2 regions of the Bradyrhizobium sp. USDA 10063 genome follow, and region 1 is predicted to be linked to the other one. Evidence: predicted binding sites of a transcription regulator. Region 1 holds the regulator's gene; the other holds the start of a gene.
What was found. Region 1 encodes PhoB, which activates phosphate uptake and scavenging genes when phosphate is short. Its sites were predicted from a motif close to TGTCATNNANCTGTCAT; they were not measured.
Positions count from the first base shown of each region.

Region 2: a site for PhoB is predicted at 10,508-10,524, ahead of ACVJGD_RS29720 (alkaline phosphatase D family protein). Genes of this name have one in related genera too.

Region 1 covers NZ_JBSSGP010000002.1:4,980,306-4,995,641, reverse strand. The annotation lists gene ACVJGD_RS25655 (polysaccharide deacetylase family protein) at 1-354, opposite strand, end outside; gene ACVJGD_RS25650 (OmpA family protein) at 523-1,917, shown strand; partial or broken gene ACVJGD_RS25645 (hypothetical protein) at 1,917-2,214, shown strand; gene ACVJGD_RS25640 (lysylphosphatidylglycerol synthase domain-containing protein) at 2,528-3,583, shown strand; gene ACVJGD_RS25635 (ATP-binding protein) at 3,616-4,914, shown strand; gene pstS (phosphate ABC transporter substrate-binding protein PstS) at 5,058-6,068, shown strand; gene pstC (phosphate ABC transporter permease subunit PstC) at 6,263-7,252, shown strand; gene pstA (phosphate ABC transporter permease PstA) at 7,256-8,101, shown strand; gene pstB (phosphate ABC transporter ATP-binding protein PstB) at 8,098-8,919, shown strand; gene phoU (phosphate signaling complex protein PhoU) at 8,931-9,647, shown strand; gene phoB (phosphate regulon transcriptional regulator PhoB) at 9,758-10,465, shown strand; gene ACVJGD_RS25600 (GcrA family cell cycle regulator) at 10,619-11,134, opposite strand; partial or broken gene ACVJGD_RS25595 (acetylornithine transaminase) at 11,626-12,838, shown strand; gene argF (ornithine carbamoyltransferase) at 12,835-13,761, shown strand; gene ACVJGD_RS25585 (Hsp33 family molecular chaperone) at 13,973-14,971, shown strand; gene apaG (Co2+/Mg2+ efflux protein ApaG) at 15,100-15,336, opposite strand, start outside.
Region 2 covers NZ_JBSSGP010000002.1:5,821,385-5,836,720, forward strand. The annotation lists gene ACVJGD_RS29670 (M20 family peptidase) at 1-263, opposite strand, end outside; gene ppa (inorganic diphosphatase) at 327-854, opposite strand; gene ACVJGD_RS29680 (N-acetyltransferase family protein) at 1,023-1,532, opposite strand; gene ACVJGD_RS29685 (alpha/beta hydrolase family protein) at 1,822-2,706, shown strand; gene ACVJGD_RS29690 (DUF2269 family protein) at 2,703-3,170, shown strand; gene ACVJGD_RS29695 (thiol-disulfide oxidoreductase DCC family protein) at 3,238-3,645, shown strand; gene ACVJGD_RS29700 (flavin monoamine oxidase family protein) at 3,745-4,992, opposite strand; gene typA (translational GTPase TypA) at 5,159-6,985, opposite strand; gene ACVJGD_RS29710 (Crp/Fnr family transcriptional regulator) at 7,409-8,170, opposite strand; gene ACVJGD_RS29715 (response regulator) at 8,374-8,742, shown strand; gene ACVJGD_RS29720 (alkaline phosphatase D family protein) at 8,895-10,442, opposite strand; gene ACVJGD_RS29725 (TAXI family TRAP transporter solute-binding subunit) at 10,969-12,417, opposite strand; gene ACVJGD_RS29730 (4a-hydroxytetrahydrobiopterin dehydratase) at 12,591-12,890, shown strand; gene ACVJGD_RS29735 (YkvA family protein) at 12,990-13,379, shown strand; gene ACVJGD_RS29740 (TAXI family TRAP transporter solute-binding subunit) at 13,376-14,551, opposite strand; gene ACVJGD_RS29745 (hypothetical protein) at 14,570-15,336, opposite strand, start outside.

The DNA of each region.
Region 1 (15,336 bases):
CTCGCGCATGACGGGCAGTGCATGGTCGCGGTTGTCGCGATAGCCGTCGTCGAAGGTGAAGCAGGCAAAGCGCCGCGCGAAATCGCGTTCGGCCATCCGCCGGTGCATCTCGTCCATGGTGACGATGTCGATGTCGAGCGAGCGCAGATGCTCCAGCATCGCGCGCAGGAACTCCGGTTCAACCTCGAGGTGATAGTTCGGCTGGAACTCATCGTTGCGGCGTGGCCGGACGTGGTGCAGCATGAAAATCGCGCCAACGCCTGCGAAGATTGGTCGCAGCAGGAAATGGGCTCCCGAGAAATACAGCGCTTCGAGTCCGGCGCGGATAACGGTTTTTCTGAGCTGTTTTTTCATCCACGAAATCGGCCGGCCGGTTGCATTACGGGTCGAAATTAGCGAACCACCGCTGAACAAACGGTTAGCCGGCCCGGTTATACGCGGCTCTTCACCAGACGCGGTATTTCGGGTTTGACAGTCAGCCAAGGGTTTGTTTTCTCTCTGGTTCCGGAGCCAGGACCCCGAATGCACGAACTTTTCAAGTGGAGTCGCAAGTGGTGGCCGGGCGTGATTCCGCTGGTCATCTGTTGGGGTATCGCGGCCTGGACCTCGACCGCAACCGTGGAGGCTGATCTCGCCGCGCGATCAAACGCCGCGCTCAAGGACACCATCCTTGACAAGCGCAGGATCGCGGTCGCCGGCCGGGACGTGACCTTTGCGGCGGAGGCGTTCTCGGAGGAGGGCCGTCAGAGCGCGGTGGCCTCCGTCGAGGCGGTGCCCGGCGTGCGCCTCGTCAATGACGAGACGCGGCTCGTGCCCGAAGCAAAGCCTTTTGTCTGGTCGGCCGAGCGCGACGTCGTCCGGGTGACGCTCACAGGCAGTGCGCCGTTACCATCGAGCAAGGGCAAGCTTCTCGACGCGGCGCGCAATGCGCTGGGCGGCCTCGAAGTCGCCGACCAGATGTCGCTCGCGCGCGGCGCCCCGCCGCGCTTCGACAGCGCGGCACTGCTGCTGCTGGACCAGATCGGCAAGCTGAAGGATGGCAAGATCACGCTGACCGACACCAAGGTCAACCTGTCGGGCATGGCGCGCGAGCTCGGCGGACGCGAGGCGATCGCGGCGGCGCTGCGGAATCTGCCCGAGGGCTATTCGGTCGCGGCCAACGACATCAAGGCGCCGCCTTACATTTTCCAGGCCTACAAGGATCCGGTCGCGGTGACCGTGACGCTCACCGGCTATGTGCCCGACAACAACGTTCACGCCGCGCTCGTCGCGGCCGCCGGACGCAAGTTCTTCTCGGAGAAGGTCGTCGACAATCTCAAAGCGAGCGTGGGCGCCCCTTCCGGTTTTGCCAACGCCGTAGTGCCGGCGCTCAGCGCCTTGTCGCGGCTGTCGACCGGTACGCTCGTGGTGACCGATCGCGAAGTGAAGCTGTCGGGCGATGCGTTCTATGACGCCGCCGCCAACCAGATCCGCGCCGGCCTCGGCCGCGACTTTCCGCAAGGCTGGCAGTACAAGGCCGATATTTCGGTGAAGCCGGCGGCGTCGCCGGTGGATGCGACCGTGTGCCAGCAGCTCTTCACCGAGCTCCTGTCGAAGGCGAGGATCCGCTTTGAATCGGGCAAGGCCGATATCTCCGCGGACTCGATCGGCCTGCTCGACCGCCTGACCGAGACCGCATTGCGCTGCCCGAATGCCACGATCGAGATCGCCGGCCACACCGATAGCGACGGCGATGAGAGCGCCAACCAGGCGCTCTCGGAGCGGCGCGCGGAGGCGGTGATGGACTATCTGGTCAAGGCGGGCCTGCCGGCGACGCGCTTCCAGGCGGTCGGCTATGGCGCTACGCAGCCGCTCGCCGGCAACGACAGCGAAGAAGGCAAGGCGCAGAACCGCCGCATCGATTTCGTGGTGAAGTGATGGCCCATCTGGCGACATTCTTCTGGGGTTGGCTGCTCGCAGCGCTGTTGATCGGCCTTGCGATGGGCTGGATATCGGTGGTGCAGCGCGGGGAAGGCGTGTCGCGGAAGCTCGGCGCGATGGCTGGCGCTGCTCGCCGCGATCCTGATCGCCCTTGCGCTCGGCCACGTCGTTCCCGGTCGCTTCGGCTATTGGCTCGATCTGTTCCTGATCATGTTCGCGCTCTACCTCGCCGGATGCCTGGCGGGGTCTTGGCTGCGTGACTGGGTGGTCTCGCGCAGCCAGCCGGCCAGGTGAGGCGGTCGGATGAGGCGGCCAGGCGAGGTTTTCGTGCTCCCGATGGCCGCCGCCGGGACGTTCGGTCGCATCGGCGCTGACTGGCCGCGGCGGGCGCCAACGTGTCAAAGCCTTGTCGGATCGGCGAGAATGCAGCAAAACTGTGCAGCCGCTGTCATGTACTCCCCCTAATGTGTTGAAGATGCGCGTTTTATCGTCGTCAGGCGAATTCCACTTCGGCCCGAAACGCGCTACGACAGGCGAGAGGGAGCAGCGGAGCGTCGGCGGGGTTCGCCCGGTAGCCGTCGTCGCGGGATCGCAATTCGAGGTCTAGATGCTGGAAGCAATCCGCAGGGCGATCGCGTTTCTGCGCCAGAAGCAGGTCCTGCACAAATTCGGCGTTGCGATCAGCATCACGGTCATCGCGATCGCCTGCTACGTGCTCTATCACATGCTCCGCGGCATCGACACCAATGAGGTGCTGGAGGCCATCAAGGGCACCGAGCCGCGTCAGATCGCCCTGGCGGCGCTGTTCGTGGCCGCCGGCTATTTCACGCTGACCTTCTACGATCTGTTCGCGGTGCGCGCGATCGGCCACAGCCACGTTCCCTACCGCATCAACGCGCTCGCCGCCTTCACCTCCTATTCGATCGGGCACAATGTCGGCGCCAGCGTCTTCACCGGCGGGGCGGTGCGCTACCGCATCTATTCGGCCTGGGGGCTGAACGCGATCGATGTCGCCAAGATCTGCTTCCTGGCCGGGCTGACCTTCTGGCTCGGCAATGCCGCCGTGCTCGGCATCGGGATTGCCTATCACCCGGAGGCCGCCGCTTCGATCGACCAGCTTCCGCCCTGGCTCAATCGGATCGCGGCATTCGCGATCATCGTCGCGCTGGTGGCTTATGTGGTCTGGGTCTGGACCCAGCCGCGGGTCGTCGGCCGCGGGCCCTGGACAGTGACGCTGCCGGGCGGGCCCCTGACGCTCCTGCAAATCTGCATCGGCATCGTCGACCTCGCCTTCTGCGCGCTGGCGATGTATGTGCTGGTGCCCGACGAGCCCAATCTCGGCTTCATCGTGGTGGCCGTCATTTTCGTCTCGGCGACGCTATTGGGCTTTGCCAGCCACTCGCCCGGCGGCCTTGGCGTATTCGACGCCGCCATGCTGGTCGGCCTCTGGCAGATGGACCGCGAGGATCTGCTCGGCGGCATGCTCTTGTTCCGGATGCTCTACTATATTTCACCCTTTGTCATATCTGTAATCTTGCTGACGCTTCGGGAGGTTATCCTCGGAACGCGAATCAAGCGGCTGCGCCATTTGGCTGCTGGCCCCGACGCCGAACCGCGACATGAGGCCATTTATGTCCGCGAGCGTGGAGACACCAGCGCCTGACGCCGTCGCCTGAACAGGAAGAAGCCGGCTCCATGGCACTTCACGAATCCTCTTCCTCCTTCTTCTCGCCGTGGCCCGACCGGCTGCGGCATTCGGCCATTGTCCTGCTTGCGGCGGGGCTGGCGCTCAGCGTGCTGGTTGCGCTCGATGAACTCTCGCTGATCCGGGCTTCTGCGGTGTTCCTTTGCATTGCCGCCGCGGCGCTGGTCCCCTGGCGCCTGCACGACGTGGCGGCCTCCCGCGAGGATACCCGCAGCGTCAACCCGGTCGAGACCGGGGCGGTTGCCGCCGTCGTTGCCGGCATGCCGGACCCGGCTGTGCTGCTCGACCGCGCCGGCCGCGTCATCCACCTCAATGCCGCGGCGGCCCAGCTCGCGCCGGCATTGCGCAAGAACGAGCTGGCGCAGTTCGCGCTGCGCTCGCCCGAGATCATCACCGCGCTGCGCGAGGCGATCGCCACCACCGAGCCGCGGCGCGCTTCCTATCTCGACCATGTCCCGGTCGATCGCTGGATGGAATTGGTGATCACGCCGGTGCCGGTGCCGACGCTGTTCGGCGGCACCGACAAATGCATGCTGATGACCTTCCACGACCTGACGCCGCTGCGCCGGGTCGAGGAAATGCGCGCCGACTTCGTCGCCAATGCCAGCCACGAACTGCGGACGCCGCTCGCCGCGCTGTCGGGCTTCATCGACACCCTGCAGGGGCCGGCCAGGGACGATCCGCGGGCGCGGGAGCGCTTCCTCGGCATCATGCACACCCAGGCCACCCGGATGGCGCGGCTGATCGACGATCTGTTGTCGCTGTCGCGCGTCGAGCTCTCGGCCCATGTCCGCCCCGACACCTGCGTCGACCTGATCCCGATCATCCGTCAGGTCGCCGACGGCCTGGAGCCGCTGGCGCGCGAGCGGCAGGTTGTGATCGAGATCGAGCTTCCGGAGACGCCGGTCATGATCGCGGGCGACCGCGAGGAATTGTTGCGGTTGTTCGAGAACCTGATCGAGAACGCGCTGAAATACGGCGCCTCCGGCGGCAAGGTGATCGTCTCGCTGAAGGAGGCCACCTCCGGCGAGGGGACCCCGGAGATCCGGGTCATGGTGCGTGATTTCGGTCCCGGCATTGCTCCAGAACACCTGCCGCGGCTGACCGAGCGCTTCTATCGGGTGGATGTCGGCGACAGCCGCGCCCAGGGCGGAACCGGGCTCGGATTATCCTTGGTGAAACATATTCTTAACCGTCATCGCGGCCGTCTTTTGATCGAAAGCGTGCCGAAAAACGGCGCTACTTTTACCGCCTGTTTTCCCCAGGTAAAGACTGCTGCAGCGGCATAAAAACAAGCAATTTCAATTGCTTGGATGTGTCATCCAACTGTCATCCAACCTTCGTAAAACGAGCATCGACCGCTCCTAAACGGACCGGCGTGAGCGCGATCGGGCGCATCCGGCGCGTTCGCTCACAGGATGGAGACCACCCCATGAATTTCTTTAGGACAATCGTCGCTGCCGGCCTGGTCGCCGTTTCGACGTCGGCCTTTGCGGCCGATATCACCGGCGCGGGCGCGACATTTCCGTTCCCGATCTATTCCAAGTGGGCGGACGCCTATAAGAAGGAGACCGGCAACGGCCTGAACTATCAGTCGATCGGTTCGGGCGCCGGCATCAAGCAGATCCAGGCCAAGACCGTGACCTTCGGCGCCAGCGATGCTCCGCTCAAGCCCGAGCAGCTTGAAAAGGATGGCCTCTCCCAGTGGCCGATGGTGATGGGCGCGATCGTGCCGGTCGTGAATCTCGAAGGCGTGAAGCCGGGCGAGTTGGTGCTGTCGGGCGATGTGCTTGCCAACATCTATCTCGGCAAGATCACCAAGTGGGACGATGCGGCGATCGCCAAGCTCAATCCGAAGCTGAAGCTGCCGTCCGACGCGATCACGGTGGTCCGCCGTTCCGACGGCTCGGGTACCACGTTCAACTTCACCGACTATCTCTCGAAGGCGAGCGCCGACTGGAAGTCCAAGGTCGGCTCGGGTACCGCGGTCGAATGGCCGGTCGGTGTCGGCGCCAAGGGTAATGAGGGCGTGGCCGGCAATATCAGCCAGACCAAGAACGCCATCGGCTATGTCGAATATGCCTACGCCAAGCAGAACAAGCTGACCTACGCTTCCATGATCAACAAGGCCGGCAAGACCGTGCAGCCGACCATGGCAGCTTTCCAGGCGGCCGCGTCCAATGCCGACTGGTCCAAGGCTCCGGGCTACTACGTGATCCTGACCGACCAGCCGGGCGACGGCTCCTGGCCGATCACGGCGGCGACCTTCATCCTGATGCACAAGCAGCCGGCGGATAAGGCGGCTTCGGCCGAAGCCATCAAGTTCTTCAAGTGGTCGTTCGAGAAGGGCGGCAAGATGGCCGAGGAGCTCGACTACATTCCGATGCCGGAATCGGTCGTCAAGCTGATCGAAAAGACCTGGTCGTCGGACATCAAGAGCTGAGCCTTGCGTCGCAAGCCTCGCGCCCCATCATCTTCCGGGGCGCGAGCACTGAAAGTGATCCCGGAATCCCTGGGGGGTTCCGGGTCTGGTCTTCGGACCCCGGAGTGACGCCGGACTGATCGTCAACAGGATCGCTCACGCGGAAGCGACCTTTTTATTGTATCAAGTCAACACAGGGGATTGGCGTGGCAGACATGGCCGTTCAAGGCGACGTAATGACGGCGGCTGGACCTTACGATCGTGCCAAGGCCCTCAGCGCTTTCAAACTCGGTGACATCACCTTCTACTGGATCACCCGGGCCTGCGCGATTTCGGTGCTCCTGATCCTCGGCGGCATCATCCTTTCGCTGATCGTCGGCGCCTGGCCGGCGATCAAGGAATACGGCCTCGCCTTCCTGTCGACGCAACGCTGGGCGCCATCGGCCGATCCGCCGGTGCTTGGTGCGCTCGGGCCGATCTATGGCACGCTGATCACCTCGGTGATCGCAATGATGATCGCCATCCCCGTCGGCATCGGCATCGCCGTGTTCCTCACCGAGCTCTGTCCGCAATGGCTGCGCCGCCCGATCGGCATCGCAGTGGAGCTGCTCGCCGGCATCCCCTCGATCATCTACGGCATGTGGGGCTTCTTCGTGCTGGGCCCGTTCCTCGCCAATACCTTCCAGCCGTTCATGATCCGCCTGTTCGACGGCGTGCCGGTGCTGGGCGCGGTGTTCGCAGGCCCGCCGTCCTATCTCAGCCTGTTCAACGCCGCGCTGATCCTGGCGATCATGGTGCTGCCCTTCATTACGGCAATCTCGGTCGACGTGTTCAAGACGGTGCCACCCGTCCTCAAGGAGGCGGCCTACGGGGTCGGCTGCACCACCTGGGAAGTCGTCCGCAACGTCGTGATCCCCTATACCCGCGTCGGCGTGATCGGCGGCATCATGCTGGCGCTCGGCCGCGCGCTCGGCGAGACCATGGCCGTGACCTTCATCATCGGCAACTCGTTCCGCATCTCCTCGTCGATCTTCGCCCCGGGCACTACGATCTCGGCGGCGATCGCGAGCGAATTCGCCGAGAGTGACGGATTGCACCAGTCGGGCCTGATCCTGCTCGGCCTCTTGCTGTTCGTGCTGACGTTCATTGTTCTCGCCTGCGCGCGACTGATGCTGATGCGTCTGGAAAAGAAGGCTGGGAACTGAGCCATGAATCCGATTTACAGGTCCCGCCGCCGCAACGACATCATCGTCCGCGGGCTTTGCATCGCCGCTGCCGCGTTCGGGGTGACCTGGCTGGCGCTGATCCTGTTCACGCTGTTCTACAACGGTCTCGCCGGCCTTAGCCTCGACGTGTTCACGAAGAACACGCCGCCGCCCGGCTCCACCGATGGCGGCCTCTTGAACGCGATCGTCGGTTCGTTGATCATGACCGTGATCGGCGTCGGCATCGGCGCGCCGCTCGGCCTGTTTGCCGGCACCTATCTCGCCGAATACGGCAAGCATGACCGGCTCACCTCGGTGATCCGCTTCATCAACGACATCCTCCTGAGCGCGCCGTCGATCATCATCGGCCTGTTCATCTATGGCGCCGTCGTCGTGCCGATGGGCGGCTTCTCTGCACTGGCCGGCTGCCTGGCGCTGGCGGTGATCGTCATCCCCGTCGTGCTGCGCACCACCGAGGACATGCTGCTGCTCGTCCCGAACCCGCTGCGCGAGGCGGCGTCGGCGCTTGGCCTTCCGCGCTCGCTGGTGATCAAGAGGATCGCCTATCGCGCGGCGCGCTCCGGCCTGATCACGGGCGTGCTGCTGGCGACCGCCCGCGTTGCCGGCGAGACCGCGCCGCTGTTGTTCACCGCGCTGTCCAACCAGTTCTTCAGCCTGAACCTGACCAAGACGATGGCGAACCTGCCGGTGACCATCAACAACTTCGTGCAAAGCCCCTACGCCTATTGGAAGGAACTTGCCTGGAGCGGCGCTTTGCTCATCACCTTGACCGTGCTCGCGCTCAACATCGGCGCGCGCATCCTCGGCGCCGAAAGGAGCGCAAAATGACCGATCTGTCCGTATCGACGACCAGCCCGAGCGCGGCCATTCCCCAGAAGTCGCTGCCGGAAGCGCCGCCGAAGGTGACCGCGCGCAGCCTCAACTTCTATTACGGCGAGCACCACGCGCTGAAGAACATCAACCTGACGCTCGGAACCAACCGCGTCACCGCCTTCATCGGTCCGTCCGGTTGCGGCAAGTCAACGCTGCTGCGGATCTTCAACCGGATGTACGATCTCTATCCGGGCCAGCGCGCCACCGGGCAGTTGATGCTGGACCAGACCAACATCCTTGACCCTAAGCTCGACCTCAACCTGCTGCGGGCGCGGATCGGGATGGTGTTCCAGAAGCCGACGCCGTTCCCGATGACGATCTATGAGAACATCGCCTTCGGCATCCGCCTCTACGAGAAGATCTCGAAGTCCGAAATGGACGGGCGCGTCGAGAAGGCCCTGCGCGGCGGCGCGCTGTGGAACGAGGTCAAGGACAAGCTCAACGCCTCCGGCCTGAGCCTCTCCGGCGGCCAGCAGCAGCGCCTCTGCATCGCCCGTACGGTTGCGGTGCGGCCCGAAGTGATCCTGTTCGACGAGCCCTGCTCGGCGCTCGATCCGATCTCGACCGCCAAGGTCGAGGAATTGATCCAGGAGCTGTCGGAGGACTACACGATCGCGATCGTCACGCATAACATGCAGCAGGCGGCGCGCGTCTCAGACAAGACCGCCTTCATGTATCTGGGCGAACTGATCGAGTTCGACGACACCAGCAAGATCTTCACCTCGCCGAGCGATCGACGCACCCAGGACTACATTACCGGCCGGTTCGGCTGAGGAGGGACATCATGGCTTCTGAACATACCGCCAAGGCGTTCGACAGCGATCTTCAGGAACTGACCCGCCTGGTCGCGGAGATGGGCGGGCTGGTCGAACGGATGATTACCGAATCCGTCGATGCGCTGATCCGCCGCGACATCGCGCTAGGCAAGCGTGTCGTCGCTTCCGACATCGAGATCGACAGCCTGCAGCGCGTGATCGAAGAGCGCGCCGTGCTGACGATCGCCCGCCGCCAGCCGATGGCCGTCGACCTGCGCGAGATCGTGGGCGCGATGCGGGTGGCGACCGACCTCGAGCGGATCGGCGACCTCGCCAAGAACATGGGCAAGCGCGTCGCCGCGCTGGAAAACGACTTCCAGCCGCTCAAGTTGATCCGCGGCCTGGAGCACATGACCGACCTCGTGCTGTCGCAGGTCAAATCCGTGCTCGACGCCTATGCCGCGCACGATCTGCCGGCGGCGATGAACGTCTGGAAGAGCGACGAGGAAGTGGACGCGATCTGCACCTCGCTGTTCCGCGAACTCCTCACCTACATGATGGAAGATCCGCGCAACATCTCGTTCTGCATCCACCTGATGTTCTGCGCCAAGAACATCGAGCGGATCGGCGACCACGCCACGAACATCGCTGAAACGGTCTTCTACATGATCGAGGGTCAGCAGATGACCGACAAGCGTCCGAAGGGGGATATGACGACGTTCGCTACCACTGTTCCAGGTAACTAGCGCACGATCCGGAAAACCGAACCCGGTTTCCGACAGGATCATGCTCAAACATTGACGAGCGGGATGACGATTGAGCAGAGAGTCGTCCCGCTATAGGAGAAGCCAAGCCGATGAGCGCTCGCATTCTGGTGGTCGAAGACGAAGAAGCGCTGACGACGCTGTTGCGCTACAATCTCGATGCAGAAGGCTATGATGTCGAAACGGTCGCCCGTGGAGACGATGCGGACACAAGGCTCAAGGAACGCATTCCCGACCTTGTCGTGCTCGACTGGATGCTGCCGGGGCTCTCCGGCATCGAGCTGTGCCGCCGCCTGCGGGCGCGGCCCGAGACCAAGCAGCTCCCGATCATCATGCTGACCGCGCGCGGCGAGGAAAGCGAGCGCGTGAGAGGGCTGGCTACCGGCGCCGACGACTACATCGTCAAGCCGTTCTCGGTGCCCGAGCTGCTTGCACGGGTGAAGGGCCTGTTGCGTCGGGCAAGCCCGGAGCGGCTCGCCACCGTGCTCACCTATGGCGACATCGAACTCGATCGCGAGAAGCGCCGCGTCGCGCGCTCGGGCCGGCCGATCGATCTCGGCCCGACCGAATATCGGCTGCTGGAGTTCTTCCTGGAGCATCCGGGCCGCGTGTTCAGCCGCGAGCAATTGCTCGACAGCGTCTGGGGCCGCGACATCTATATCGACGAGCGCACCGTCGACGTCCACATCGGCCGCCTGCGCAAATTGCTCAATCCCGGCCGCGAGCAGGACCCGATCCGCACCGTGCGCGGCGCCGGCTACGCGCTGGATGATCGCTTCGCGAAGGCCGAGCCATCGTAAGATCGCTGACTCGTCGTCCCGGGCTTGATCCGGGACCCATAACCACCGCAGCCATTTGTTTGAACACGCTGGGCCCCAGCGGGCAGTAACCACGAACACCTGTGGTTATGGGTCCCGGCGTTCGCGGGACGACATTCGTTGATGCAACCCGGCTTACTTGCCGTGTGACGGCTTGGCTGTCGGACGGCGGCGGTCGGCCGCCGGCTGGTAGGCGACCCGCGAGTGGTGCGCGCAATAGGGCAGGCCGGGAAGCGCCTTGCCGCCGCAGAAGAAGAATTCCGGGCTCGAGGGATCGCCGACCGGCCAGTGGCAGGTGGCCTCGTTCAATTCGAGCAGCGACAGGCGCTGGTTCATCGGCACCACATTGTCATAGGCGACCGGGTCGGCTTCCACCTCCACCTCGAAGACATGGGCGAGCGCGGTGTTGCCGCGGGAGACCGGTCGCGCCACCCGCATCATCGGCTGTGCGGGACGCGCCTTGCGCTGCCGCGGCGCTGCCGCAGCGGGACTCTTGGCGCGGCCAGACAGGCCCAACCGATGAACCTTGCCGATCACCGCATTGCGCGTCACGTTGCCGAGTTCCGCAGCGATCTGGCTCGCCGAAAGCCCGGCTTCCCAGAGCTTCTTCAACTGCTCGACGCGTTCGTCGGACCAGGTCAATACCGTCATCGCATGTTTCCCTTCGCGTTGCGCCGGCCGATCCTTGGACGGCGCTGCGATGCCAAATCTCAAAAATCCCTGCGGGCAGAATCCCTTAAGGCTCGCCGGGCGCGAAAAGCGCGCCCGAACGTGTACGCTGCACACAGAGAACTCTTGGGATCAAAACCGCCGCACGAGATGTCGTACCCGACAGCCCAGACGCTACAATATGGCGTGACTCTGGCGCAAGAGTCCGCGCCTGTGCGTCCACATGTTCCGACATTTAGGGATTGCAATCGGGCTTTTCCACCACACCGGAAAGCTACGGAATACCTGTACTTTGCAGCGCAGCTTGGCGGCTTCGTGGCGATTGACAGCACCCGCCGCGCGCATAGAATGCCTCTACGTGCCGCCCTGCAAAGGCGGCACGTTTTGTTTTCGCTGGATGAGCATCTAGCCGCGTGCCTCACGCCGCCAGGGCTTATCTGAAAAGGCTTGTCTGAAACTCTTCAGTGATCGCCATGACCGACAGCGCCACGTCGCATCTGCTTCCCGTTTTTGCCAGGGCCGATCTCGGCTTCGAGCGCGGCGAAGGCTGCTGGCTGATCTCGACCAAGGGCGAGCGCTATCTCGATTTCACCTCCGGCGTCGCGGTGAACGCGCTCGGCCACGCCCATCCGCATCTGGTGAAGGCGCTGCAGGAACAGGCGACAAAGCTCTGGCACATGTCGAACCTGTTCAAGAGCCCGGACGGCGAGAAGCTGGCCGCGCGGCTGTGCGAGCAGAGTTTTGCGGACCTCGTGTTCTTCTGCAATTCCGGCGCTGAAGCGATGGAGGGCGTGATCAAGCTCGTGCGCCACTATCACTTCTCGAAGGGGCGCCCGGAACGCTATCGCATCATCACCTTCGACGGCGCCTTCCACGGCCCGTACGCTCGCGACGCTCGCCGCGACCGGCGCCGCCAAATATCTCGAGGGCTTCGGTCCGCCGATGGACGGCTTCGACCAGGTGCCGCACGGCGACATCGAAGCGGTGAAACGCGCGATCGGTCCACAGACCGCGGGCATCCTGATCGAACCGGTGCAGGGCGAAGGCGGTGTGCGCAGTGCGCCGCCAGCCTTCTTCAAGGCGCTGCGCCAGCTCTGCGACGAGCACGGCCTGCTGCTCGCCTTCGACGAGGTGCAGACCGGCATGGGCCGCACCGGCGAGCTCTTCGCCTACAAGCGCGTCGGGGTCACGCCTGATGTGATGTCGCTCGCCAAGGCGCTCGGCGGCGGCTTTCCGATCGGCGCCTTCCTCGCGACCGCGGAAGCCGCGTCCGGCATGGCGCCGGGCTCGCACGGCTCGACCTTCGGCGGCAACCCGCTTGCGGTCGCGGCCGCCAGCGCCGTGCTCGACGTGATGCTGCAGCCCGGCTTCTTCGATCACGTGCAGAAGATGTCGCTCCTGCTCAAGCAGAAGCTCGCCTCCGTGGTCGATCGCTATCCGTCCATTCTATCCGAAGTGCGCGGCGAGGGGCTTCTGATCGGCGTCAAGGCCGTGGTGCCTTCGGGCGACCTCGTCAACGCCCTGCGCGAGCAGAAGCTGCTCACGGTCGGCGCCGGCGACAACGTGGTGCGTTTCCTCGCACCGCTGATCGTCGGCGAGGCCGAAATCGAGCAGTCCATCGCCTGCCTCGAGCGCGCCTGCGCTGCGCTCTCCAGCGACCCCTCAAAGAAGGCAGCGGGGCAATGAGCACGATGCCCCGTCATTTCCTCGATATCAGCGAGATGCCGCTGAACGAGCTGCGCGCCATGCTTGCCGCCGGCACCGCCATGAAGGCGAGACTGAAGGCGCATGAGAAAGCTACGAAGCCGCTCGAGGGCAAGACGCTGGCAATGATCTTCGAGCGCCCCTCGACCCGCACGCGGGTATCGTTCGATGTCGGCATGCGCCAGCTCGGCGGTGAATCGATCATGCTCACCGGTGCCGAGATGCAGCTCGGCCGCGGCGAGACCATCGCCGACACGGCGCGCGTGCTGTCGCGCTATGTCGATGCGATCATGATCCGCATCCTCAACCACGAGGCGCTGCTGGAGCTTGCCGCGCATGCCACCGTCCCCGTCATCAACGGGCTGACGCGCCGCTCGCATCCCTGCCAGGTGATGGCCGACCTGATGACGTTCGAGGAGCGTCGCGGTTCGATCGAGGGCAAGACCGTGGCCTGGACCGGCGACGACAACAACGTGCTGGCATCATGGGCGCATGCCGCCGAGCGCTTCAAGTTCAGACTCAACATTGCGACGCCGCCGGAACTCGCGCCCAAGAAGGTGATGCGCGACTGGATCAAGGCGACCCAGGCGCCGATCGTGCTTGGCAACGACCCCGAGGCAGCCGTGCGCGGCGCCGACTGCGTCGTCACCGACACCTGGGTGTCGATGGGCGACAAGGACGGCGAGCACCGGCACAATCTGCTCCGGCCCTATCAGGTCAATGCCAAGCTGATGTCGCTGGCGAAGCCCGATGCATTGTTCATGCATTGCCTGCCCGCACATCGCGGCGAGGAAGTCACTGACGAAGTGATCGACGGTCCGCAGTCGGTGGTGTTCGATGAGGCCGAGAACCGCCTGCATGCGCAAAAGGGCATTCTGGCCTGGTGTTTCGACGCAGTCGCGTAGCGCGTCGCCAACATAGCTGTCGTCCCGGCCAAGCGAAGCGCGAGCCGGGACCCACAACCACCGATGCGAGTTGTTGCATCAGGCTGCGGCCCCAGCTTTTCGCAATACTAGCATCGGTGGTTATGGATCCCTGCTTTCGCAGGGATGACGGCTAACAACGATAGATGTGAACCCCTTTCGTTTCGCCTCTCGAGACCCCAGATAAAGCGCCATGGTTTCACAATCCCCCGACATCAAGATCACGGAAACGCCGACCCGCGCGCCATCAGCCGTGCCGGTCGACGACGCGGTGCTGCCGTTCGAGATCGATGCACTCGATCTGCGCGGCCGGCTGACGCGGCTCGGTCCCACCCTCGACGACATCCTGCACAAGCACGATTATCCGCCTGCCGTCGGCAAATTGCTCGGCGAGGCGATTGTGCTGACGACGCTGCTCGGTTCATCCCTGAAGTTCGACGGCCGTTTCATCCTGCAGACCCGGACCGACGGTCCGGTCTCGTTCCTGATCGTCGATTTCAAGGCGCCGGATCGGCTGCGGGCCTATGCGCGCTACGATGCAGCGCGACTGCATGACGGGCTCGATTCCGGCGCGCTGCTCGGCAAGGGCCATCTGGCGATGACCATCGACCAGGGGCCGGACATGAGCCGCTACCAGGGCCTGGTCGCGCTCCATGGCGGCAGCCTCGAGGACGCAGCGCATGAGTACTTCCTGCGCTCGGAGCAGATCCCGACGCGCGTGCGGCTTGCGGTCGGCGAGGAATGGCGCGGCGGCGATGGCGGCAAGCATCGCTGGCGGGCCGGCGGCATGCTGCTGCAGTTCCTGCCGAAGGCGCCGGAGCGCGCGCGGCAGGCCGATCTGCATCCCGGCGATGCGCCCGAAGGCACTGTCGCCCACGAGGTCCCGGACGACGATGCCTGGGTCGAGGGGCAGTCGCTGATCGGCACGGTCGAAGACATCGAACTGCTCGATCCCGATCTCTCAGGCGAGCGGTTGCTGTACCGCCTGTTCCACGAGCGCGGCGTGCGCGTGTTCGCGCCGCTGCCGCTGCGCGCGCAATGCTCCTGCTCGCGCGAGGCGGTGTCCTCGATGCTGAAAAGCTTTACGGCGAAGGACCGCGCCGACATGGTGAAGGACGGCAAGGTCGTCGTCACCTGCGAGTTCTGCTCGTCGGTGTATCAATTCACGCCGGAAGAAGCCGGGGTGGAGTAGGGCCTCGAATGTAGAACGTAGGGTGGGCAAAGCGTAGCGTGCCCACCATTGCGAGCGGAATGCTGAGGGTGGGCACGGCGCGAAGACGCGCCTTTGCCCACCCTACGACTCCGCGTGAGGGCGAGAGGCTAATTCAACACCCTTTTCCCGTCCGCGGGGCTGTCGAGCGAAAATGTCGGCACGTCGATCTCGAACCGTTCGCCGCTTTCGCTCACCATCTGGTAGCGCCCGCTCATGAAGCCGGAGGCGGTCGGCAGCGGCACGCCCGAGGTGTATTCGAAGCGCTCCCCCGGCGCGAGCACCGGCTGCTCGCCGACCACGCCTTCGCCGCGCACTTCCTGCTGGCGGCCGGTGGCGTCGGTAAT
Region 2 (15,336 bases), 840 kb from region 1:
TTCTCGATATGCGCCTGCATGCCGCGCAGCGCCTGGGCATGCTGCTCGGGCTTTTCAAAGCTCGAAATCGTCTTGAACCGGATCGCCTCGGCAAGCCGGGTGGCGGCGGCTTCGGCGTCAACGGCTGCGCGCGGGATGGCCTCGACCTGGAGCTGCCGCGAGCCGCGGCTGAAGACATTGAAGGCGACCGCGCCGGCAAGGACGACAGCCGCTGCAAGCAGGAGCAGCAGGGCCTTGCCGATGATCTTGATGAGCCGGCGCAATCGTCCCCCCTCGACACGCCGACGCCCCGGAAGCGCTGCGTCGCGCGTTCGGGGCGCGGCTATTTATTTCTTCGCGCGCGCGATCGCCTCGGTGATCAGCTTGCGCGCTTCATCGGCATCGCCCCAGCGCAGCACCTTCACCCATTTGTTTTTCTCGAGATCCTTGTAGTGCTCGAAGAAGTGCTGGATCTGGTCCAGCGTGATCTGGGGAAGGTCGCTGTAGTTCTTCACCTTGTCGTAGCGCTGGGTGAGCTTCGACGAGGGCACCGCGAGGATCTTCTCATCACCGCCGGCTTCATCCTCCATCAGCAGCACCCCGACCGGCCGCACGCTCATCACCGCGCCCGGCACGATGGCGCGGGTATTGACGATCAGCACGTCGCAGGGGTCGCCGTCGTCTGAAAGCGTATGCGGGATGAAGCCGTAATTGCCGGGATAGCGCATCGGCGTATAGAGGAAGCGGTCGACCACCAGCGTGCCGGCTTCCTTGTCCATTTCATACTTGATCGGCTCACCGCCGACCGGCACTTCGATGATGACGTTGACGTCATGCGGCGGATTCACTCCGATCGATACCGCATCAATACGCATAGAGAACTCCGTGATTGCCAGGGCAGGCGCGCCGGGCAGGAATAGTGATTGCTGCTGTCATACGCGGGCTGGGCCCGCCCATCCATCGAACTTTCGAGGAAAAATGATGGATTTTTGGGCTATTGGTTGACGCGCGCGCATAGCGCCGGCCCGAGGCCGCCCCCGACCTCAGTTGGTCCAGGCAAAAGCGACCTTGTCGAGCGATTTCGGCCCGAACCGCTCCGAAGAGCGCGCCACCATGCGGCCGCCAAGCGCGCGATAGAATTCCGTGGCCGGGTCGTTATCGGACAGCGCCCAGACCACCATGCTCTTCAGCCCGCTCTGCACGAGGTCGCGGCGGGCGGCATTGAACAGGCGGCGGCCGAAGCCGAGGCCCTGGAATTCCGGCCGCAGATAGAGCTCGTAGATCTCGCCTTCGAAGTGCAGGCTGCGGGCGCGGTTACGACCGTAATTGGCATAGCCCGCGATCTTGTCGCCGAACACCAGCACGCTGACGCGGCTGCCCTTGCGGATCGCACTGTCCCACCAGCAAGGACCGCGCCGGTTGATCAGCTTTTCCAGTTCGGCGCCGGGGATGATGCCCTGATAGGCCGAACGCCAGGCTTCGTCGTGCGTAGCCGCCACCGCGGCTGCATCCGCAACTTTGGCCGGCCGGACCTCTATCAGGGTTGTGCTCATGATCCAATCAAAGCAAGTCGGCGCGCCGCCTTCAAGCTCTATCGTTAATTATCGGTTAACCTGTGGACTTTTTGCATCAGTTTTTGAACGACTTGTATCGAAAGAGGACAATGCGATGCTTCGATCGGCCAGTTCGTGATGCTGGAGGCGGGCTGGCGTCACGCCGACGACATATGGTCAGCAAGCGTGTCGTGAAAAACTGCGCCGAGTGTTGATTCGCGCGATAGTCTTTCGGCGAATCCTGTTTGCCCAGCATGGTCGCGTCAGGCCGAGGATGCATTCACCTAAAGTGATTTTCGCGCTGCTTGTTGCCGCGGCGGTCGGCTCTGGGCCCGCGCTGGCGCAACCCATCTTGGGGCCGCGGGGCGAGGAGGGCGAGCCGGACCGGCGGCAGCAATGGCTGGTGCCGTCGCCCGATCCCGCGCGGCCGGCTCGCGCCTTGCTGTTTCGCCCGCCGGGCGCAGGGCCATTTCCGCTTGCCGTGATCGCGCACGCCACGACGCAGAATGTGCTGCGCCGGGCGCAGATGCCACAGCCCGAATACCGCGCGCTGGCGGCTTTTCTGGTCGCACGCGGCCTTGCCGTGCTGTTGCCGGAGCGGCTGGGCCACGGCGCGACAGGCGGAACATACCTGGAGGATCAGGGCGGCTGCGACGAGGCGGATTATTCACGCTCGGCTCGTGCCACCGCCGGGCAGATCGGGCTTGCGCTCGATTATCTGCACGACCAGCCGTTCATCCGGAAGGATCACGCCGTCGTCATCGGTCATTCCGCCGGCGGCTGGGGTGCGCTGGCGCTCGCCGCCGAGAAGCCGGAGGGCATTTCGGCGATCATCGCCTTTGCGCCCGGGCGCGGCGGCCGCGCCAATGACTTTCCGAATCAGGTCTGCGCGCCGCATACGCTCATGGCTTCCGCGGCAAAGTTCGGCCGAAGCGCGAAGGTGCCGGTGACTTGGCTCGTCGCCGCCAATGACAGCTATTTTCCGCCCGAGCTGTCGCGCCGGCTTGCCGATGCCTTTCGCAAAGCCGGCGGGCGGGCGGATTTTCATATCCTGCCGGCCTCTGGCGGAGAGGGTCATTGGCTGCCCGAAAGCGAGAATGGCGTTAAGCTTGCGGCGGCAGAACTCGATCGCGCGCTGAAAGCGCCGCGCGCCGCTGCGGCCAAAAAGCCATGACGCTCTATTTCTTTGTCAAGTATCTGCATGTGCTCGGCGCCATCGTCATCCTCGGCACCGGCACGGGCATCGCCTTCTTCATGCTGATGGCGCATCGCAGCGGCGACGCCGATTTCATCGCGCGCACGGCCGCGACCGTGGTGATCGCCGATGCGGTGTTCACGCTGACGGCGGTATTGCTGCAGCCGGCGACTGGCGGGCTGTTGATGCTGATGTCGTCGACCTCGCTTGCCGAAGGCTGGCTGCTCGCCTCGCTCGCGCTCTATGCCGTCGCGGGAGCCTTCTGGGTGCCCGTGATCTTCATGCAGATCGAGATGCGCGATCTCGCGAGGCTGGCCGCGGAGAAGGGCGAAAGGCTGCCGCCGCGCTATTTCGCGCTGTTCCGCGGCTGGTTTCTGTTCGGCATCCCCGGCTTCGGCTCGGTGATGCTGATTCTCTGGCTGATGATCGCAAAACCATCTTAGGGACCCTGGTGAAGACGGGAGCCGCGATCGTGCTGATGCTGGCGGTCTTGCTGATACTGGATAACCGATGACACCCTGGCCCGACGACGACGTGATCCTCTATGACGGCGTCTGCATCTTCTGCTCGCGCTGGGTGCGCTTTGTCATCGCGCGCGACGCGGACCGCCGCTTCCACTTCACGCCGATCCAATCGGACTATGGCACGCGGCTGGCCCATGCGTTCGGCATCGATCCCAATGACCCCGACACCAACGCCGTCGTGCACGGCGGCGTCGCGTATTTCAAATCCGACGCCGCGCTGACGGTGCTGAGCCGGTTACCCGGCTGGCGCTGGACGCGAGCGCTGTTCGCGGTGCCAAAGCCGCTGCGCGACGCCGTCTACAATCTCGTCGCCCGCAACCGCTATCGCATCTTCGGGAAGTACGAGACTTGCTTTGTGCCGGATGCGGATATGCGTTCGCGGGTGATGGAATGATGTTTCCCACCGTCATTGCGAGCGCAAGCGAAGCAATCCACGCCTCCGCAAGTGGTGAAATGGATTGCTTCGCTCCGCTCGCAATGACGAGTGAGCCCGCTATCGCTTCGCCAGCGATGCCAACACTTCCTCCGCCGCGCGCTCGCCTGAGTCGCGTGCGCCATGCGCGGTGGAGAAGAAGTTCGGCGAGGTCGCTTCGCCTGCGAAGAACAGCCGACCATCGACCGGCGCGGCGAGCACGGCGCGTTTGCCCGCACGTCCCGGGAGTGCGTGCGAATAGGCGCCGCGGGCGAACGGATCGTTCGCCCAGCGGGATTCTGTCAGCGGCTTCAGCTTGCGGCGGATGTCGTTGCCGAGGAAGCCCGCGATCTCGTCGATGCTGTGCGCGGCAAAGGCGCCGTCGCCGGCATCTTCCAGTTCTCTTGCAAACCGGCCGCCAAAAAAGCCTTCGATGCAGGGCTGGCCGAACGGGCGGATGTGATAGGTGCCCATTTCGGTGCGCATGGTGGCGCCGCGCAAATTGCCTTCCTTCGGAAAAGCTTCCGCATCGGCAAGCGCGAGCGTCACCTTGTCGTCGACGCCGAGCGGCAGTCCCCGCGCGGCGTCGACCTTTGCCGGCAGCGCCGGCGAGAAGCGGATCGCTTCATCCGCGATCAAATTGGTCGGCACTGTCACGATCACGCGATCGGCCGCAAGCGTGCCCAGCGACGTTTCGAGGCGCAGGCGTTTTCCGGAATGGTCGATCAGCGTGACATTGCAGTTGAGCGTGACGGGACATGAGGCACCGTACGCCGCGATCAGCGCGCCATAGCCGCGCCGCACGCGCCAATTGATGTTGGTGTCCTCGTAAGCCTCCATGTCCTGGATCGAGACCTGATCGAGCTCGCAGCCGTTCACATAGGTGGAGATCGCATCGATCATCGGGTTCCAGCGGTTGCCCGGCTCGAGATAGCGGTTGGCAGGCGCGTCCTCGCCGGTTTGCGCGGCTTCCCAGGCGCGCTCATAGAACTCGTCGAGCGAACGGATGAAATCATCGCGATCGGCTTGCGGGAACGCCTTGCCATAGGCGCGCTCGCGCCAGGGCGGCAAGGTCTTATCGATCTCGAAATTCAGTTGTCCCGCGATGGCAATGAAACTGTTCTTGTCCGCCGAATGCAGCCAGCCGCAGCCGACGTCGAACACCACATCGGGCGCGGCCTGGACCGTGTGCGCTCTTCCACCGAGGCGGTCGCGCGCTTCGAGCACGATCACCGACAGGCCGGACACCTTGAGCGCATTGGCAGCGCCAAGGCCGGCTGCGCCTGCGCCGATGATGGCGACGTCGACTGAGGAGGGGAGGGAACTCATGGCACGGCTCTAGCACGTTCCTGTGCATGCCTGAAGCCGCCCCGAGCATAGCCGTCATCACCCGCGTATGCGGGTGATCCAGTATTCCAGAGACATCAATGCTTAAGCCCAAAGGCCGCCGCGTACTGGATGCCCCGCATGCGCGGGGCATGACGAAAAGGTGAACTTAGGCCACCGCTTCCTTGGCCTTTTCGGCGCGCTTGCGGTCGTTCGGATCGAGGTGCTTCTTGCGCAGGCGGATCGACTTCGGCGTCACCTCGACCAGCTCGTCGTCCTCGATATAGGCCAGCGCCTTTTCCAGGGTCATGCGGATCGGCGGGGTCAGGCGCACCGCTTCATCTTTGGAGGTGGTGCGGATGTTGGTGAGCTGCTTGCCCTTCAGCACATTGATCTCGAGATCGTTGTCGCGGGTGTGCTCGCCGACGATCATGCCCTTGTAGACCTTCCAGCCCGGCTCGATCATCATCGGGCCGCGGTCTTCCAGCTTGAACATGGCGTAGGCGACGGCCTCGCCCTGGTCGTTTGAGATCAAGACGCCGTTACGACGGCCCTGGATCTCGCCCTTGTAGGGCGCATAGCCGTGGAACAGGCGGTTCATGATCGCAGTGCCGCGGGTATCGGTCAGCAGTTCGCCCTGATAGCCGATCAGGCCGCGGGTCGGCGCGTAGAACACGAGTCGCAAGCGGTTGCCGCCGGACGGGCGCATCTCGATCATCTCGGCCTTGCGCTCGCTCATCTTTTGCACGACGACGCCGGAATGCTCCTCGTCGACGTCGATCACGACCTCTTCGATCGGCTCAAGCGCTTGGCCGGTCGCCTCGTCCTTCTTGAACACGACGCGGGGACGCGACACTGAAAGCTCGAAGCCCTCGCGGCGCATGGTCTCGATCAGGATCGCGAGCTGCAGTTCGCCGCGGCCGGAGACTTCCATGGAATCCTTGTCGGATGCTTCGGTGACGCGGAGCGCCACATTGCCCTCCGCCTCGCGCAACAGGCGGTCGCGGATCATGCGGCTCGTCACCTTGTCGCCCTCGGTGCCGGCGAGCGGCGAGTTGTTGACGATGAAGGACATCGATACCGTCGGCGGATCGATCGGCTGCGCCGGCAGCGGCGTCTCGACGGTGGGATCGCAGAAGGTGTCGGCGACGGTGCCCTTGGTCAGGCCGGCAATGGCGACGATGTCGCCGGCTTCGGCCTCATCGAGCGGCGTGCGCTCAAGCCCGCGGAACGCCAGGATCTTTGTCACGCGCCCCTGCTCCACCAGCTTGCCTTCCGCGTTCAACACCTTCACCTGTTGGTTCGGCTTGAGGATGCCGGAAGAGATGCGTCCGGTGATGATGCGGCCGAGATAGGGGTTGGCCTCGAGGATGGTGCCGATCATGCGGAACGGGCCTTCCTCGACCTTGGGCGCCGCGACATGGCGCACGATCAGGTCGAACAGCGGCTGCATGCCCTGATCCTTCGGACCTTCCGGGCTCTCCGCCATCCAGCCCTGCTTGGCCGAGCCGTACAGGATCGGGAAATCGAGCTGCTCCTCGCTGGCATCGAGCGCCGCGAACAGATCGAACACCTCGTTGATCACTTCGGTGGGCCGCGCGTCGGGACGATCGACCTTGTTGATGACGACGATCGGCTTCAAGCCGACCTTGAGCGCCTTGGAAACCACGAACTTGGTCTGCGGCAGCGGGCCTTCGGCGGCGTCCACCAGCACCAGCGCGCCGTCAACCATGTTGAGGATGCGCTCGACCTCGCCACCGAAATCGGCGTGGCCGGGGGTGTCGACGATGTTGATGCGGATGTCTTTCCACTGCACCGAGGCGGCCTTGGCCAGGATGGTGATGCCGCGTTCGCGCTCGAGGTCGTTGGAGTCCATGGCGCGTTCGGCGACCTTCTGGTTCTCGCGGAACGTGCCGGATTGCTGCAGCAGGCGGTCCACCAGGGTGGTCTTGCCGTGGTCGACGTGGGCGATGATGGCGACGTTACGAAGATTCATGGCTCTGCTTTTCGGTCATGCACGGGTCTTGAGCGATCTCGCCGGAAAGCCGGGATCGATCCTTGGCAAATACGGCCCCTCCGGGTCCGGATCACACTCAAGCCTTTGAAATCTCGCGGGGCGCGGTTCGCCTCAAAAAGCAAGCCCGGCCGAAGGGGACCGGGCAAAGCTTGCGCGTTTGCGGCGCAATATAGTCAGAAACGGCCAAAAAACAATGCGTTGTTTGCCGGGTGCCGGCCGTTTTTGGGGCTTAGCAAGGCTCCCCTTCACCTCTCCCGCGTGCGGGGGAGGTCGGCGCGCAAGCGCCGGGTGGGGGCTCTCTCCGCGTACAAGAACAGTGCGATTCGCGGAGATACCCCCACCCCAGCCCTCCCCCGCAAGCGGGAGAGGGAGTGCAGTCTCCACCGCAGGTGCAGGTCAGGCCTATCCGGGCTCTTTTTCTTCGCTCGGATAGACCCCGCGGAGCACCTCCTCAAAGTGATCCTTGACGGCCTCGTTGCACAGGCAGGAGCGGAGGCGCAGGCCATCCAGGTTGCGGACCAGAATCGCGCCGCGGCGCGTCTCCAGGATGCTCTCGGCCTTGAAGGACTGGATCACGCGGCTGGCATAGCTGCGGCCCACCCCAAGCAGAGTGGCGAGCTGCTCATGCGTGAGCGGCACGGCGCAGTCGCCATTGGTACGCTCCATGGCCGAGATGATCCATTTGGCGGTGCGCTGCTCGATCGAGTGGATGGCATTGCAGGCGGTCGACTGGAAGATTTGCGCCAGCATGCAGTCGGCATAGCGCGCGAAGACGTTGCGGATCGAAGGCGATTTCAGCTTGGCCGCTTCCAGCCTGCCGACCGGCATCCGCACGAACGGTCCGCCGAATTTGACGACGATGCGGGTATAGGCGGGAAGAAATCCCTGGCTGACGATGCCGCCGACAGCGCCTTCGCGGCCGACCAGGATGGTCTCGACGTCGCGACCGTCCTCGTTGGTCACGAGGTAGGAGACGAGGCCCGGCCCGCACGGAAAATATACGGTCTCGACATCGTCGCCGGGGCTGTAAAGCAGGGCGTTGGCATCGGCCTCGGCGCGCGTGAGGTGCGGCGAGATCAGCCCATAATCGGCGTCGCTCAGACGGCGCAACAGGTTGTTGAAGGGCCGGTCGGCGCTGGCCGGTTGGCCGCGTTGTTGAAGCATCGGGTCTCCCCCTCTCCAACCGCGACGATAGTCAACCCGTTCCCGATTTTATGTTCACAAGTGAACAGACGCCGGAACCACAGTGTGATGCTTTCGACGTGGGAACCGCCGGTGCGCTTCACGTGAGGCGCCGGCAGCGTGCCGACTGCCGGCTCATGGCCGGCCCATCAGATCAATGCTTCAAGACAGGATATGGCGCGCACATGGAACCCGCCTTCAACGGCATGCCCTCCGACGTGTTGATCGTCGAGGATGACCCGATCATCGCCCTCGATTTCGAGGACACGATCCTCGGCCTCGGGGTGACGACGGTGCGGACAGCGACCAGCGTGGCGAAAGCGCTTCAGATCATCGCCCACCGCCAACCCGACTTCGCGCTGCTGGATGTCGTGCTGGCGCGCGAGAACACCTTTGCGCTCGCGGAAAAACTGGACTCGCTGCAAATCCCCTATGTCTTCGTCACCGGCTACGGCGCCGACGTGCAGCTTCCCGCCGCGCTGGCCGGCAAGCCGCGCCTGGTCAAGCCGTGCTCAAGCGAAGCGCTGGAAGCAGCGCTAAGAAAGCGGGTTTAAATGGCAGACCCTCATGGTGAGGAGCGCCGCTTGGCGCGTCTCCGGACGATGCTTCGCATCGCCGGGAGAACCATGAGGCCCGCGGCCCATCCCTCGAGACGCCGCTTCGCGGCTCCTCGGGATGAGGAGAGGCCGGCGGCCAGCGCTGCTGTTTACACCGGCTTCGGGTCGAGCATGGTCGACCACAGCGCGACGTCGGCGCGGTCGCGCAAGGTCACCGTCATCTGCCCGGTCGCGCCGTCGATCTTGACGTGGCCGAAGAACTGCATGCCTGCGGATGGCGGCAGGTTCTGCTTGTCGGCGCCGGGCGCCTTGATGAACTTCACCTCGGGTCCGAACGTGTTGTCGAGCTCGTTGGGGCCGAAAGTGCCGGCATGCAGCGGGCCGGAGACGAATTCCCAGAACGGGTCGAATTCCTGGAATTGGGCCTTGTTCGGATTGTAGTAATGCGCAGCGGCGTAATGCACGTCGGCCGTCAGCCACACGGTGTTGACGATGCCCGCGGTCTTGATGAAGCGCAGGATCTCGGCGATCTCGAGCTCGCGGCCGCGCGGCGGGCCGTCTCCTTGCGCGAACGCTTCGGAGCCCTTGCTGTTGGCCGCATCGTCATAGACGATGAGGCTGAGCGGCATGTCGGAGGCGATCACCTTCCAGGTCGCGCGCGAATTGAGCAGCGCGCGCTTCAGCCAGGCGAGCTGGTCCGGGCCGAGGAAATAGGCTTCTGGGCCGTAGCTGGTCTGCTGGTTGGCGCCGTTGGGGCCGCGATAGCTGCGCTCATCCAGCATGAACACGTCCAGATGGGGTCCGTAGCTGAGCGTGCGGTAGACGCGGCCCGGCTCATTGAGGCTTTCGCGCATCGGATACATCTCATGGAAGGCGCGCGCGGCACGGGCTGCGAGCACGTTGACGTCGCGCTCCTTGTAGGCGGCGGGAAGCTGTTTCGACAGCGACCAGTTGTTGGTGACCTCGTGGTCGTCCCACTGCACGAAGATCGGCACCTCCGCATTGAAGCCGCGCACATGCTCGTCGAGCATGTTGTACTTGTGCGCGGCGCGGTATTCGTCGAGCGTCTCGGCGACCTTGGCCTTTTCGGGAATGGTGACATTCTTCCACAGCTTGCCGTCGGCGAGCTTCACTTCGGACGGAATGACGCCATCGGCATAGATGGTGTCGCCGGAATGCAGCAGGAAATCCGGCTTGTATTTGCGCATGGTGGCGAAGGTGAACATGCCGCCATCGTCAGGATTGATGCCCCAGCCCTGGCCGGCGACGTCGCCGCCCCAGACAAAGCTGACATCGCGCCGGTCGGCGGGCGCGGTGCGGAAGCGGCCGACCACGGGCTCGCCGATGACGTTGACATGGGCGAGGTCGCGGAAGCGGACGCGATAGAAGATGTCCTGGCCGGAGGGCAGGTTTTCCAACAGCATCTTGGCGGTGAAATCGCTTTCGGGCAGCGCCGCAATCGGCGGCAGCGCGCGCGCGTCCTTGAAGGATTCGGCGGTGGCGACCTCGACCATCATCTGCGACGGCCGGTCGGCGCGCGCCCAGACCACGCCGCCGTCCAGGCCGACATCGCCGGACTGCACGCCATGGGTGACCGCCGGCCGGTCGGCGGCGCGGGAAAGATAGGGCATCGCGACGATGCCGGCGCCGGCCGCGGCTGAAGAGAGGAATTTTCGGCGGGAAATCCTGAACGTCATTTGCGAGCCTCCGTCGGTCCGGCGCCAGATGCGCCGAAATGTCGCAACAGACCTAGAAGGATTCTATGACGAAGCGATTACGCCGGCGATCATTGCAATCACAATCCCATCCGACGAATTGGATCATGCTTTCGATGTGATCTGGACGAATTGCATCCGCGGTGCACACTGCGCCCCCTCTCCCGCTTGCGGGCAGGGCTATCGCATATGAAATAGAACTTGGTGGGCGGTCCCTTCGCGGCCCATCCTCGAGACGCACGCTTGGGCGTGCTCCTCAGGATGAGGTCTGATTTCGCGGCGGGATCTTAGACCCTCATGGTGAGGAGCGCCGCTTGCGGCGCGTCTCGAACCATGAGGCCCGCCTCGTTCACAGCCACCAAACAGCCATATGCGATAGCCCTGCGCTTGCGGGGGAGGGTTGGGGTGGGGGTGTCTCCGCATTGGGATTCCCCAGGAGGAGAGAGAGCCCTCGCCCGCTGCGCCGGGGGCGCAGCGACCTCTCCCGCAAGCGGGAGAGGTGAAGTACTCAGGCTGTACCCGCCGCGCGGAATTGCGCGCTGGCGCGCTGCAGGTTTTGCGGCATGCTGATCAACAGCAGCTTGCGGTCGGTGACCGCGTTGTGGAATTGCTCGATCGCGATGTTGAAGGCGGTCAGCGTGCCATCCTCGATCGTGCCGTGCTCGTAGCATGCGAGCGCATCGCGCAGGATGTTGTCGGCTTCCGCCTGCATCTGGTCGAGCTCGTCCATCGAATCGCAATGGCGCGCGGCGGCGATCATGTCGAGCAGCCGGTCGCGTTGCGATGTGTTGACGCTGCGTTCGTCCTTCTTCAGGTAGCCGGCAAACCAGGCGCCGGCCGAGCCCATCGCGGACGCCAGCATCAGCGCCCACCAGATGTAATCGCTATAGCGGTCGAGGAAGGTCTTCTCGTCGCCATCGACGAAAGCCGCGGCGCCCGGATGCACGGGAATCGTGGCGTCCTTGTCGGTGTCCGGCGTCTCGATCCTGGCAGCCGGCGGGAAATCGTTCTTCAGCGACTGCCGGATCGAGAAAAGCTGCCGGGTGAAGAGGGCGATGGTGGATTCGGAAATGCCCCTGCGCGCCACGATATGGTGCGAGAAGCTGATGGTCTTGACCTCGTCCTCCGGCCGGTCGGCGGCACCGAGCGAGCCGGCGGGGATTTGTGAGGCCTCGTAGGCGGGATGGTTCTGCGCGATCGCTTCCGCCGCGTCGATGGCGAGGAAGGTCGGCGTGCCGCCGTCGCGGGTCGAGGCCGCGATCGCGTCGGTCGTGATCTTGCTGTTGACGGGGCCGGCGGCGAGATAGGCGTCCGCTTTCTGGCTCTTGATCGCCTCGGCCGTCTCGTTGGCGGGGAATTGGATGATCTCCACTTTGGCGGGGTCGACGCCATATTGCTGCAGGATCACCTTCAAGAGGTTGACGTTGGCAGGCGTGCGGCCGACGACGCCGACGCGGTGGCCGGCAAGCTGCGCGATCTTGGTGATTTTCGGCGCGGCCTTCTTGCCCCTCGCTCTGCCCTGCGGCGGCACCCAGATCGCCACGACATTCTTGCGTAGCGTCGCCACCGCTTGAGCATTCTTAGGGACGTCCAGATCACCGCGGATAATGGCAAGGTCGGCCTTGCCGTCGCCGAGCGCCTCGGCGCTGGCGACCGCGCCGTCGGTCTGCATCAGACGCAGCCGGATTTGGCCGTTGCCCTGGTTGAAGGCCTGGGTCAGCGCCTGGACGACCTTGAGGTCGTCGCTGTTGGCAGGGCCGACCGCGATCCTGAGATTCACCGGCCGCATCGCGAAGTAATAGCCGGCGGCCAGTGCGCCGATGATGGCAAGCACGCCGGCGATCATCACCAAGCTCAGCCGTCGTCGCGCCGAACGCGGCGGAGGCGAAGCTGGAGCGGCGACGAAGTCGGGCCCGGTCATCGATCGCGCAAACAACCCTTTGAGGTTCCGGTTCATCCTGCCGACGCGTTTAGCGTTCGCATTGTAACAAAATTTCGGCGGTGGCGAGGTTACAATCCCGTCATGGTTAGCAGCGGCGATAGGACGCGCTTTCAGATCCGAATTTCCGCCCGGATCCGGTTCGTGGGCGCCCGTGTTAGGGTAGGGGCGAGTGAGATGGGAGATTTGCCATGGCAGAGCGGTTGTCGGCAGACGCGCGGAAATCGGCGCTGAAGGAACTGTCCGGCTGGTCCGAGGTACCCGGACGCGAGGCGATCGCCAAGACCTTCACGTTCAGGGATTTCAACGAGGCCTTCGGCTTCATGACCCGTGTCGCGCTGGTCGCGGAGAAGCGCGACCATCACCCGGAATGGAAGAACGTCTACAAGACGGTCGAGGTGGTGCTTGCGACCCATGACGCCGGCGGCGTCACGACGCGCGACATCGAACTGGCCAAGGCGATGGAGAAGATCGCCAGGCAGGCTGGCTGAGAGACCCTTCGATCTTGCGGGCCGGGATTTGGGTCCCCAATTCCTGGTCGAGGGATCGCGGAGCCGCGCGGCGGCCGCGATCTGAGGGAGCTTCTTCCGATGGCATCATCCGAACACACTGTCGGTTTCGAGCCGGCCGATCGGCTGGCGCAGGACCGCGAAAGCGTGCGACGGCGTTTCTGGATCAAGCTGAAGCGGGTGATGGCGAAACTGCCTTTCGCCGAGGACCTGCTGGCGGCCTATTATTGCGCGTTCGACAAGGAGACGCCGCGCCATGTGCAGGCGTCGCTGCTTGGCGCCATCGCCTATTTCATCCTGCCGTTCGACTTTATGCCGGACGTGATGCCGATTCTCGGCTTCACCGATGATGCCGCGATTCTCGCGACTGCGATCCGCATGGTCGCAAGCCACATCACGCCGGAGCACCGCGAAGCCGCCCGCGCCGCGCTGAAGCGCGGCGCCGAGACGGCCGAGGAGGCGAAGAGCTAGCGCTTTTCGCCCGTGCGCACCTGCGCGCGGGCGTTGTTCTCTGCTTCCCATGCCTGGAACTGCTTGAACAGCGCTTCCTTGTCGGCGTCCGTCTGCAGCTTGGCTGCGGCCGGCGATTGCTTCAGGAACTCATCGAAGCGACTGCGCGTCACGGCTTCGACGCTGTGCTTCTCGAGCCATAGCTTGGCCGCCGGCAGCCGATTCCAGTCGGGTAGTGGCGCGGCCAGCGAGACCTCCTTCCATTTCGGATGAAACGGCGGCTTCTGGAAGGTCGGAAATTTCGTGAAGAACGCGTCCACGAACAGCGCCAGCTTGCGTGAGCGTTCCGTGTTCGGCGCCCAGTTATAGGCCGCGAGCACGGCGGGAACGGCGATGGTGTCGACGCGCTCCTGATCCGCAATCAGGTTCGGATAATCCTTCGAGGTCAGTGTCGCCGGCAGATAGTCGGTCTGCAGCGGCTTGGCATAGTCGACGGTGACGATGTGGAAGCGGCCGTCATTGTTGAAGGTGCTGACCGATTTGTAGGGCTTGCCCCCGGTCACGATCACGGCGTCGATTTCACCGGCCTTCAATTTCTCCATCGCGATGCGCTGCTCGATATAGACGAACTTCGCCTTCATGCCGAGCCGCTCGAACACCGTGAGTGCCGTTACGAAGGTGCCGCCGTTGGGCAGGTCGACGCTGATGATCCTGCCTTCGAGATCCTTCAGGCTCTTGATCGTCTTCGGCGCGACGACATGCATCTCTTCGTTGTAGAGCTTGGTCACATAGCTGAACTGCTTCTTGATGTCCTTCGCAAAGCCCTTCCTTTCGAGATAGTCGAGCGTGTCGGCGCGGACGATGCCGAGATCGACGCCTTGCAGGAACAGGATGTCGGCGACGCTCTGCACCGAACCGCGCCCGACGATCGGGAGTACGCGCAACTTGTTGCCGTCGTCGAGCACGGAAGCGAGGTCGGCGCCGAACTGGACGTAGGTGCCGCCGATCGTGCCCGAGATCAGCGTCACCGTATTGGCGTTCAGGCTCTGCTTGGTGGCGACCGAGCCGAACTGGAAAATGGCCCTGAGGCTGTCGCTGACCTTGGCCGGGTCATATTCGGTTTCCTCGGCCCGCGCTGCCGGGCCGCAGATTATCGTCAGGGCGAATAACGCCACTCCAAACAAGCGTCGCATGTGTTTCCTCGAACTGGTTCAGTCTTGCATTTGCGTGAGACGCTGCTGGGCGTGCTGCGAGCCAAGCTCGGCCGCCCGGCGGTACCAGATCCGCGCCTGAGCCGGATCGGGCGTGATCGCGCGCGCATCCTTCGTTCCCAACACCAGGGGATCGTAGGTCCGCGCCAGCAGCAGCGCCGCATCGGCCTCCTGCGCATCGGCGGCGCGCTCAAGCAGCAGCCGTGCGGCGGCGATATCGCCGATCGCAAGCAGGCCGTTGGCCCGCTTCATCAGGGCGCTGAGCTCGTCGGGACTGACCCGTCTTGCCTGCGGGACCGGCGCCGGCGGCGCAGCAGGCGGTGCCGCTTGTGCGGCCGACGGTGCGGGTGGAGCGGCAGTTGGCGCTGGTGGAGCGGCAGATGGCGGTGTTACCGGCCGGACTGCAACCTGGCCGACCTTGATCGCCTCCTGATAGGCGGCCGCGATTTGCTCGCGCGACGGAAGTTCCGCCTTGCTCGGCGGCGGCGTGGGCTCGCTGACGGGTTGCGGGAGGCCCGCCATCACCGTTCGGGCCTGCACCTGCGAGGTGCCGAGCAGCCACGTCTTGGCGGTCACCATGATGTCGCGTGTGACATCAAGGGAAACCACCATGACAGCCACCGCCGCAGCGGCAGCGATCAGAAGACCGCTCGTGAGCAACGAGCGGCCGAGGGAATGTTCAAGTGAACTTCGTCGGTACTTCGCACCGCTGTCCTCCTCGAGAGGATATGAAAGGAACAGCGGGGCGGGTTCGTCTCTGTCGATAT